Regions from separate parts of the Pseudomonas pichavaramensis genome, predicted to be linked through region 1. Evidence: riboswitches for the same ligand, from Rfam matches in the RefSeq annotation. Region 1 holds a riboswitch; each other region holds the start of a gene.
The links. A riboswitch is a leader RNA that binds a small molecule or an ion and turns the genes downstream of it on or off. The one in region 1 is predicted to bind cobalamin.
Positions count from the first base shown of each region.

Region 2: it holds a riboswitch for cobalamin, as region 1 does, so the genes downstream of both, cobO (cob(I)yrinic acid a,c-diamide adenosyltransferase) here and cobW (cobalamin biosynthesis protein CobW) in region 1, are expected to answer to the same signal.
Region 3: it holds a riboswitch for cobalamin, as region 1 does, so the genes downstream of both, ACJRW5_RS16995 (TonB-dependent receptor domain-containing protein) here and cobW (cobalamin biosynthesis protein CobW) in region 1, are expected to answer to the same signal.

Region 1 covers NZ_JBJKFJ010000011.1:17,887-21,155, forward strand. The annotation lists gene cobM (precorrin-4 C(11)-methyltransferase) at 1-663, opposite strand, end outside; gene ACJRW5_RS17815 (cobalamin biosynthesis protein) at 660-1,097, opposite strand; cobalamin riboswitch at 1,185-1,380, shown strand; gene cobW (cobalamin biosynthesis protein CobW) at 1,476-2,525, shown strand; gene cobN (cobaltochelatase subunit CobN) at 2,601-3,269, shown strand, end outside.
Region 2 covers NZ_JBJKFJ010000005.1:208,757-212,025, forward strand. The annotation lists gene ACJRW5_RS10520 (C40 family peptidase) at 1-236, shown strand, start outside; gene ACJRW5_RS10525 (C40 family peptidase) at 322-846, shown strand; gene ACJRW5_RS10530 (hypothetical protein) at 855-1,175, shown strand; cobalamin riboswitch at 1,215-1,423, shown strand; gene cobO (cob(I)yrinic acid a,c-diamide adenosyltransferase) at 1,604-2,215, shown strand; gene ACJRW5_RS10540 (cobyrinic acid a,c-diamide synthase CobB) at 2,215-3,269, shown strand, end outside.
Region 3 covers NZ_JBJKFJ010000010.1:46,922-50,190, reverse strand. The annotation lists gene dxs (1-deoxy-D-xylulose-5-phosphate synthase) at 1-733, shown strand, start outside; cobalamin riboswitch at 945-1,153, shown strand; gene ACJRW5_RS16995 (TonB-dependent receptor domain-containing protein) at 1,241-3,148, shown strand; gene ACJRW5_RS16990 (cobalamin-binding protein) at 3,240-3,269, opposite strand, start outside.

The DNA.
Region 1 (3,269 bases):
GATCAGCGCGGTGCGACGAAAGCCCTTGTTGGCGACTTTGCCTTCGATGTCGCTCAGAGTACCCAGCACCCAATCCTGGTCCGGCCAGCTCGCTTTGTGGATAACCGCTATGGGGCAGTCAGCGCCGTAGTGCGGCAGCAGTTCGCTGACGATGGCCCGCAACTGGCGTACGCCGAGGTGGATGGCCATGGTCGCGCGGTGGCGGGCCAGGTCGTGCAGTTGTTCACCCTCGGGCATCGGCGAGGTGGTGCCGTAGCGGGTGAGGATCACCGTCTGGGCGATGCCGGGCAGGGTCAGCTCGGCTTCCAGCAGCGCGGCGCAGGCGGCGGTGGCGGTGACGCCGGGGATGATCTCGAAGGGAATGCCGAGCGCGCGCAGCTCGCGAATCTGCTCGCCGATGGCGCCATACAGCGAGGGGTCACCGGAATGCACGCGGGCCACGTCCTGGCCGCGTTCATGGGCCTGGCGCAGCAGTGTGATGATCTCGCCCAGGTTCAGCTCGGCGGTGTTGACCACCTGCTCGGCACGGTGGCCCTGCAGCACGGCCTCGGGCACCAGCGAGCCGGCGTAGAGAATCACCGGGCAGCTGTGGATAAGGCGCTGGCCCTTGACGGTAATCAGCTCGGGGTCGCCGGGGCCGGCGCCAATGAAGTAAACGGTCATGCACGGGGTTCTCGGTCAAACTGCGCCAGCGCGCAGGTGGCGCTGGCGCTACGGGTTCTGTCGGCCAGCAGGCGGGCGTTGTTGCCCAGGCGCGCAGCCAGGGCCAAGGCGCAGGGTTCGGCGACGGCCGGGCTGCCGGTGGCGGCCAGGGTCAGCGCGCTGCCTGGCGTCGTCTGGTAGGGTGCCAACTGCTCCGGACTGAGCCAGGTGATGGGCAAGCCAAGACGCGCGGCGAGCTGCTGCAGGCCGGCTTCTTCCTGTTTATGGCTGATGCTGGCCAGCGCCGCGAGGTTATCCACAGTCTGCCCCTGTTGCTGCAGGCTGTGCTCGAGCAGGCTGTGCAGCTCGTCCAGGCTGCAGCCGCGGCGGCAACCCAGGCCGGCGACAAGGGCGCAGGCGGGGCGTGTGGTGTGCTCGGCGGGGCTGGGCATCATGAGGCAGATTCGTCTGGGGCAGGGCAGTAGCTCATCATGGCCCCTTGCCGGCGGTCAACCGCGATTGACCGGCCCAGCCGGGCTGCGTAGCCTTCACCGTTTCGAGGTTCTTGGCCGCCGGTTGCGGCCAAGCTAAGAGGGAACAGGGTCGATGCCCTGGCTGCCCCCGCAACTGTGAACGGTCTTAAACCCTTCGATATACCACTGCCAATGGCGGGAAGGTGAAGGGCGCACATCAGTGCAGACCCTGAGCCAGGAGACCTGCCTCGATCAACCGCCATTTGCTCGGACGGGGTGTTCCGCAGCGGCCAGCACGCTCAGGCGTGCCTGTCTGCGTGCGCCCCGTTCGCCGAACTCATCGTCGCCACGGGGCCTTTCATGCAAACCCTCGCCAAACTGCCTGTCACTATCATCACCGGTTTTCTCGGTGCCGGTAAAACCACCCTGCTGCGTCACCTGCTGGCCAATGCCGGCGGCCGCCGCATCGCGGTGATCGTCAACGAGTTCGGCGAGCTGGGTATCGACGGCGATATCCTCAAGCAGTGCTCCATCGGTTGCAGTGAGGAAGAAGCCAACGGCCGCGTCTTCGAACTGGCCAACGGCTGCCTGTGCTGCACCGTGCAGGAAGAGTTCTTCCCGGTGATGCGCGAGCTGGTGGCGCGCCGTGGCGACCTCGACCACATCCTCATCGAGACCAGTGGCCTGGCGCTGCCCAAGCCGTTGGTACAGGCCTTCAACTGGCCGGAAATCCGTAACGCCTGCACCGTCGACGCGGTGATCACCGTGGTCGACAGCCCGGCGGTGATTGCCGGCACCTTCGCCGCCTTCCCTGATCAGGTCGACGAGCAGCGCAAGCTCGACCCCAACCTCGACCATGAATCGCCGCTGCACGAGCTGTTCGCCGACCAGCTGGCCAGCGCCGACCTGGTGATCCTCAACAAGGCCGACCTGCTCGACACCGAAGCCCTGGCGGCGGTGCGCGCGGAAGTCGCCGAGGAGCTGCCGCCGGCGGTCAAGGTGATCGAGGCGCACGGCGGCGAGCTGCCGCTGGATGTGCTGCTGGGCCTGAACAGCGAAACCGAGCTGCATATCGACAGCCGCCGCACTCACCACGACGATGAAGACGAAGACCACGATCACGAGGAATTCGACTCGTTCCACGTGGAACTACCGGAAACAGAGGAGGCGCGCCTGCTCGCTGCACTGAAAGCGGTGGTGGCCAAGTACGGCATCCTCCGGGTGAAAGGCTTCGCGGCGATTCCCGGCAAACCCATGCGCCTGCTGGTGCAGGGTGTAGGCCAGCGCTTCGACCGTCACTTCGACCGCGCCTGGCAGGCCGACGAGCCGCGCATCAGTCGTCTGGTAGTGATCGGCCAGCAGCTCGACCGCGAGGCGATTCAGGCCGAGCTGCAAGCGGCGCTGGCCTGAGTGATTGTGGGAGGGGCTTCAGCCGCGAGCGGGTTTGTTGATAGTCGCGGCTAAAGCCCCTCCCACAAAACGAATATGCATTTATTACGCACCCAGCCCGGCGCTCAATTGCCGGCCGACAGCATTGCCGATCTCGGCCAGACGCCCGCCGAGCTGGTCATTCTCTGCACTGGCGACTCGCACCTGTCGCTGCTGGCCGAGGCGGCCAGGCAGTTGCCGGACGACTACCCCAGCCTGCGTCTGGCCAGCCCGGCGCAGCTGAGCAACCACGCCTCGGTGGACTTCTACGTCGAGCAGGTGCTGCAGCACGCCAAGGTCATCCTCATCTCCGTGCATGGCGGGGTGAGTTACTGGCGCTACGGTATCGAGCGGCTGGTCGAGCTGGCCGGGCTGGGCGCGCAGGTGATCATGGTGCCGGGCGACGATCAGCCCGACCCGCAGCTGATGGCCATGGGCAACGCCAGCGAGGAAGACAGCCATCGCCTCTGGCAGTACCTGCGTCAGGGCGGGTTGGAGAATGCCGGGCAGCTGTTCCGCTTTATCGGCAGCCGCTGGCTGGGGCGTGGCGACAGCTGGGGCGAGCCGCAGCCGCTACCGCGCGTCGGCCTCTATCACCCGCAGCACAGCCCGGCCACGCTGCGCGACTGGCAGGCGCAGTGGCAAGCCGGCGCGCCGGTGGCAGCGCTGCTGTTCTACCGCAACCATGTGCAATCGGCGAACACCGCCTTTGTCGATGCCTTCTGT
Region 2 (3,269 bases), on a different contig from region 1:
CCGATCTGGAGCCGGGTGACCTGATTCTCTTCAATAATCGTGGGCGTGGGCGTGTCAGCCATGCTGGCATTTACCTGGGCGACGATCAGTTCATTCATTCCAGCAGCAGCCGCAGCGGCGGTGTGCGCATCGACAGCCTGGACGACAGTTACTGGAAGCGCAGCTACATGGAGGCCAAGCGTGTGCTGGCGCTGGCTCCTACAGACGATCAGGCTGCGAGCAGAATCCATCCCTGATGGCGTATGGCGTGGCCCTCGGGGTTGCGCCACTACTCTCCAGGCGGCACAGTAGAGCCCATTCAGGCTCAGGATCGCCTCGCTTATGCCCGTAACGACCCGTGTCGCCCTCGTTTCCCTCGCTCTGCTGCTGAGTGCCTGCAGCAGTAACGCTCCCGCTCCCAAGCCTGTTTATATACCGTCCACTGCGCCCTCTGCCTATCAGGGTGGTGCGGAGGATGTACTGTTTCGTGCGCTTGGTCTGGTTGGAACACCCTACCGTTATGGGGGCAATACCCCGGAAGGCGGTTTCGATTGCAGTGGTCTGATCGGCTACGTCTATCGCGACGCCGCTGGTATCAGCCTGCCGCGTTCGACTCGTGAGCTGAGCGCGATGCGCACGCCGGATGTTCGTCGCGATTCGCTGCAAAGTGGTGATCTGGTGTTCTTCGCCACCAACGGCGGGCGCTCGGTCAGTCATGCCGGCATCTATGTGGGCGAGGGGCGTTTCGTGCACGCGCCATCCAGCGGCGGAACCGTGCGCCTGGATAGTCTCGACAATGTCTATTGGCAACGTGTTTACCTCGATGCCAAGCGAGTGATTACGCCTGAGCTCGCGCGCAATCCCTGAGCCAGATAATGGTCGCGCCCATTCGCCTGCCGCCTCAGCCTGAGGTCTGCGAACTCTGCGCTCGCCCCGTGGCGTTGACGCGCCATCATCTGATACCCAAGGCGCTGCATGACAAGGTCTACGTGCAGAAGCGCTTCCCTCGACATGAGCGCATCACCGCCACGCTCTGGGTCTGCCGGGCCTGCCATAACCAGATCCATCGATTGTTCAGCGAGAAGGAGTTGGCGCTCACTTTCAACACTCGCGAGGCGTTGTTGAGTGATGAGCGGCTGCGAACCTTTGTCGAGTGGCTGTCGCGCAAGCCGCCGGGCTTCATGCCCAGGCATTGAGCGGGATCAGCGTTGACGTGCAGGGTGGCCAGCCTCTAATCTGCGCGCCTTGCTTCAGGTGCCCGAATCACTGCAAGCGGTGGTCGAAGGGTGAAACAGGGAAGCCGGTTCCCATTCCGGCGCTGCCCCCGCAACGGTAGGTGAGTCGAACGCCGCTCAAGGCCACTGTGCAATGCACGGGAAGGCGCGGCGCTGAACCTTTTGGTTCACTCACGAGCCCGGAGACCGGCCTGTCGCAGTTTTCACGGCATCGCGGAGGGCGTTGTCCGGCCAACGCTCCGGTTGTTCCGGGGCGTTCGTTTTTTTGTCTTCCGCATGCACGACCAGCTATTGGCGCCTGGATGAGGAGGGCAGAATCGTCTCTTCTCCTGGCTGCCGTTCACGCTGCCGCACGAGCAATGCGCGAGATTGCGGCCGAGGAGCAGAGCATGAGCGAGTCCGTTGACCGCGACGCGCGCCACAAGGCGCGCATGCAGCGCAAGAAAGCCCTGATCGACGAGAAGATCGCCCAGGCCCAGGATGAATACGGCTTGTTGCTGGTGCACAGCGGTAATGGCAAAGGCAAGAGCAGCAGTGCCTTCGGCATGGTTGCCCGGGCTCTTGGCCACGGCATCAAGGTCGGCGTGGTGCAATTCATCAAGGGCGCGGCCAGCACCGGAGAGGAAACCTTTTTCCGCCGTTTCCCCGAGGAAGTCAGCTACCACGTGATGGGCGAGGGCTTTACCTGGGAGACCCAGGATCGTCAGCGCGATATCGCCAAGGCGCAGCAAGCCTGGGACGTGGCCCGGCGCCTGTTGGCCGACGAGTCTGTCGGACTGGTGGTGCTGGATGAACTGAACATCGCCCTCAAACACGGCTATCTGGAACTGGCGACGGTGCTCGCCGATATCGAGGCCCGACCACTGCTGCAGCATGTGGTGGTGACAGGGCGAGGCGCTTTGCCGGAGATGATCGAGGCGGCCGACACGGTCACCGAGATGAACCTGGTCAAGCATGCCTTCAAGGCTGGGGTGAAGGCGCAAAAGGGCATCGAATTCTGATGAGCGCTCGCCAATGTCCGGCGTTATTGATCGCCGCGCCCGCTTCCGGCCAGGGCAAGACCACCGTCACCGCGGCATTGGCACGCCTGCACACGCGTCAGGGACGGCGCGTGCGCGTCTTCAAGTGCGGTCCGGATTTCCTCGACCCGATGATCCATACCCGTGCCAGTGGCGCACCGGTCTATCAGCTCGATCTGGCAATGGTAGGCGAGGCGGAAAGTCGTCGTCTGCTATGGCAGGCAGCCGGCGAGGCCGATCTGATCCTTATCGAAGGCGTGATGGGCCTGTTCGACGGCAAGCCCTCTGCGGCCGACCTGGCGCGCCACTTCGGCGTGCCGGTACTGGCTGTGATCGATGGTGCGGCCATGGCCCAGACCTTCGGCGCCCTGGCTCATGGCCTTGCCACTTTCCAGCCGGACCTGCCTTTCGCCGGCGTGCTTGGCAATCGTGTGGCCAGCACGCGGCATGGCGAGATTCTGCGCGATGCCCTGCCATCGACCATCCGCTGGTTCGGCGCGTTGCCACGCAGTGCGGCGGTAGAACTGCCCAGCCGTCATCTGGGCCTGGTGCAGGCGGCTGAGCTGGCCGATCTCGATGCCCGCCTGGATGCCGCCGCCGATGCCTTGGCCGCCAGCGCCGATGTCGATTTGCCGCCTGCAGTGAGCTTCGCCGCGCCGCCGATCGACGAACCAAAGGCGCTGCTGAGCGGCGTGCGCATCGGCGTGGCACGGGACGCAGCCTTTGCCTTCCTGTACCAGGCCAACCTCGACCTGTTGCAGGCTCTTGGTGCCGAGTTACGCTATTTCTCGCCGCTTGCCGACAGCGCCTTGCCCGAGGTGGACAGTCTCTACCTGCCGGGTGGTTACCCTGAGTTATACCTGTCCGAACTGGAGAGCAACCAGGCCATGGCGGCGGCGATTCGTGCCCATCATCAGGCCGGCAAGCCGCTGCTCGCCGAATGTGGCGGCATGCTCTACCTGCTCGACGAGCTGCGTGACAAGCAGGGCGCCAGTGGTCGTATGCTCGGCCTGCTGGCCGGCAGTGCGGCCCTGCA
Region 3 (3,269 bases), on a different contig from region 1:
CATGGCCTGCGAGGGCGCCAAGCCGGTGGTGGCGATCTACTCCACCTTCCTCCAGCGCGCCTACGACCAGCTGATCCATGACGTGGCCGTGCAGCACCTCGACGTGCTGTTCGCCATCGACCGCGCCGGCCTGGTCGGCGAGGACGGTCCGACCCACGCCGGCAGCTTCGACCTGTCCTACCTGCGCTGCATCCCCGGCATGCTGGTGATGACACCGAGCGACGAGAACGAGATGCGCCGCATGCTCACCACCGGCCATCTGTTCGACGGCCCGGCAGCCGTGCGCTACCCGCGCGGTACCGGCCCCAACGCGCCGCTCGACGCGGGCCTGGAACCGCTGGAAATCGGCAAGGCGCTGGTTCGCCGCCAAGGCAAGCACGTTGCCCTGCTGGCCTTCGGCGTACAGCTGGCCGAAGCCCTGCGGGTTGGCGAGACGCTGGACGCCACCGTGGTCGACATGCGCTTCGTCAAACCCCTGGACGAAGCCCTGCTACGTGAACTGGCGAGCAGCCACGAGCTGCTGGTGAGCATTGAAGAAAACAGCATCATGGGTGGCGCCGGCAGCGCGGTCAGCGAATTCTTCGCCGTCGAGAACCGCCTGGTGCCGATGCTGCACCTCGGCCTGCCGGACTACTACGTCGAACATGCCAAGCCCAGCCAGATGCTCGCCGAGTGCGGCCTGGACGAAGCCGGCATCGAACGCGCGGTACGCGAGCGCCTGAACTCGCTCTGAGCATGAGCCCCGCTCATCGCCGAATGAGCCGGGCTTGCTTGTCATGCACCTGCGCGCGCACTAAGGTGCGCGCACTTCATGTTCCGCCAGGGTGCGCTGCGCAAGCGGCGTCAGCAAGCCGTTGAAAACGTAGGCGAGGCAGGCAAGACAAGGCAAGAACGGCCGAAAAAGCGGAGTTTACGAGTTGTAAATGAGCATTTTGAGGGCGTTCTTAACGCAGTATTGCCAACGCAGGTAGTTTTCAACGGTCTGCTGAACGGGAAGTCGGTGCGCACTCCATGAGCAACCCCGACGCTGCCCCCGCAACGGTAATCGACTGCACGCACTGAGCGTGTACCGCGTCCAACAGCCACTGGGTCATGCCTGGGAAGGCGGATGCGGGTCGAGAGCCCGGAGACCGGCCAAGGCGGTGCGACTGGTGTTGCGGAGGGCAGCACGGTCAAGCGCTGCCCTGTCTGCGCTTGCGCCTGCCCTCCTCGAAAGTCTGCCGACCTTTGAGGAAAGATAATGAAACTGTCTCGTCTGGCTCTGGCCATCGCCCTGACACCAAGCCTGGCTCTGGCCGAAACACCGTCTCGCGACGACGCCCTGAAACTCGACGATACGTTGATAACCGTCAACCGCGATGTCCAGAAACGAAGCGAAAGCAGCGCAGCGGTCAGCGTCTTTACCCGTGCCGATATCGAGCGCCTGCGCCCAGCCAGCGTCAATGAATTGCTCGCCCGGGTTCCCGGGGTACAGGTGATACAAAACGGCGGCCGTGGCAGCAATACCAGCCTGTTCATTCGCGGAACCAACAATGCGCAGAGCTTGGTGCTGATCGATGGTCAACGTACAGGCTCTGTCTCCTCCGGCGGCGCCAGCCTGCAGTATCTGAACGTCGAGCAGATTGAACGTATAGAAGTGCTGCGCGGCTCCCGCTCCGCACTCTATGGCGCCGATGCCATCGGTGGCGTGGTGCAGATATTCACTCGTCGAGATCAGGGTGAAGGCATTCATCCCTACCTGCGCATCGCCGGCGGCAGCCAGGGAACCTGGGAACGCAGCCTCGGCGTATCCGGTGGCGACCAGCAGACACGCTACAGCCTCAACACCAGCCTGGAAGAAACCGCCGGCATCGATCGCACCGGCCCCTCCTGGGCATCCGATGCCGATCACGACGCCTATCGCAATCGCGCCTTCAGCCTCAACTTCAGCCACCGCTTCAATGACGATCTGCAGATTGGCCTCAGCGCACTCGACCAGAGGGGTAAGAGTGAGTACGACAACCCCTATGGCCGCTGGGATGACAGCACCTTTACCAGCTTCCCGGCCAAGCCCTACAGCGATTACAGCCTCAACAGCCTATCGGCCTTCGTCGATGCCCGGCTCAACGAAATCTGGAACAGCCGCCTGGAAATCGGCCACGGCGAGGACAAACTGGAAGATCGCGACAAGCTGTTCGCCGGCACCGATGCATTCAACAGCTACCGCAACTCGGTCGCCTGGCTGAACAACCTCGACCTAGGGAATGGCCACGGCCTGCTGCTCGGCGCCGATTACCAGAAGGACAAGCTGCACAGCAGCACTGCCTACGACGAGGAAAGCCGCTGGAACCAGGCCGGCTTCATTCAGCACAGCTATCGCGGCGAGCACTTCAGTACCGAACTGGGCCTACGCCACGACAAGAACCAGCAATTTGGTAGCGAGAATACCTGGAACGCCGCTCTGAGCGCGCCGCTCGACACAACCAACGACGTGGTCCTGTCTTACGCCGAAGGCTTCCGCGTGCCCACTTTCAACGACCTCTACGGCCCTGCTTCCTGGGGCGCCAACCCGGATCTCGCCCCGGAAAAATCGAAGAGCTACGAGTTGCAATGGCGCAGCCAACTGGCCGAAAAGACGCGCCTCGAAGCCTCGATCTACCGCACCGATGTCCGCGACCTGATCGCCTACGTGTGGAACACGAGCACCTTCGTCGGTCGCAACTACAACGTCGACACGGCCCGCATCAATGGTTTCGAAGCCTCGTTGCAACATGAACTGCTTGGCTGGCAAGCCGCGCTGGGGCTGAGCCTGATCGATCCACGTGATCGCGACAGCGGCCATACCCTGCAACGTCGCGCCAAACGCACGCTGAACCTGGATATCGACCGTAAAATCGGTACTTTCGGCATTGGCGCCAGTTGGCAGTTGGTCAGCCGCAGCTTCGACGACCCCGCCAACAATCGTGAAATCGCCGGCTACGGCGTACTCGATCTGCGCGGCAGTTGGCAGGCCAATCAGGAGCTGGGCTTCGATATCAAACTCAACAATCTGCTGGACAAGGGCTACAGCCGCGTCCTCTATCAGAACGCCGAGGACTCCCGATACCATGGCTACCGTGAGCAGCCTCTCAGCCTCCTGCTCGGCATGACCTGGACGCCCAACCTCTAATTGGATACAAACGTGTAGGGTTGATCCCGGTGCGCACGGCGCACCCTACGCGGTGTAGCCGATAGGGTGCGCCGCGCGCAGCGCCGTCAGGCTATCGCGCAGTCTTCAGCCGCTCGCACAG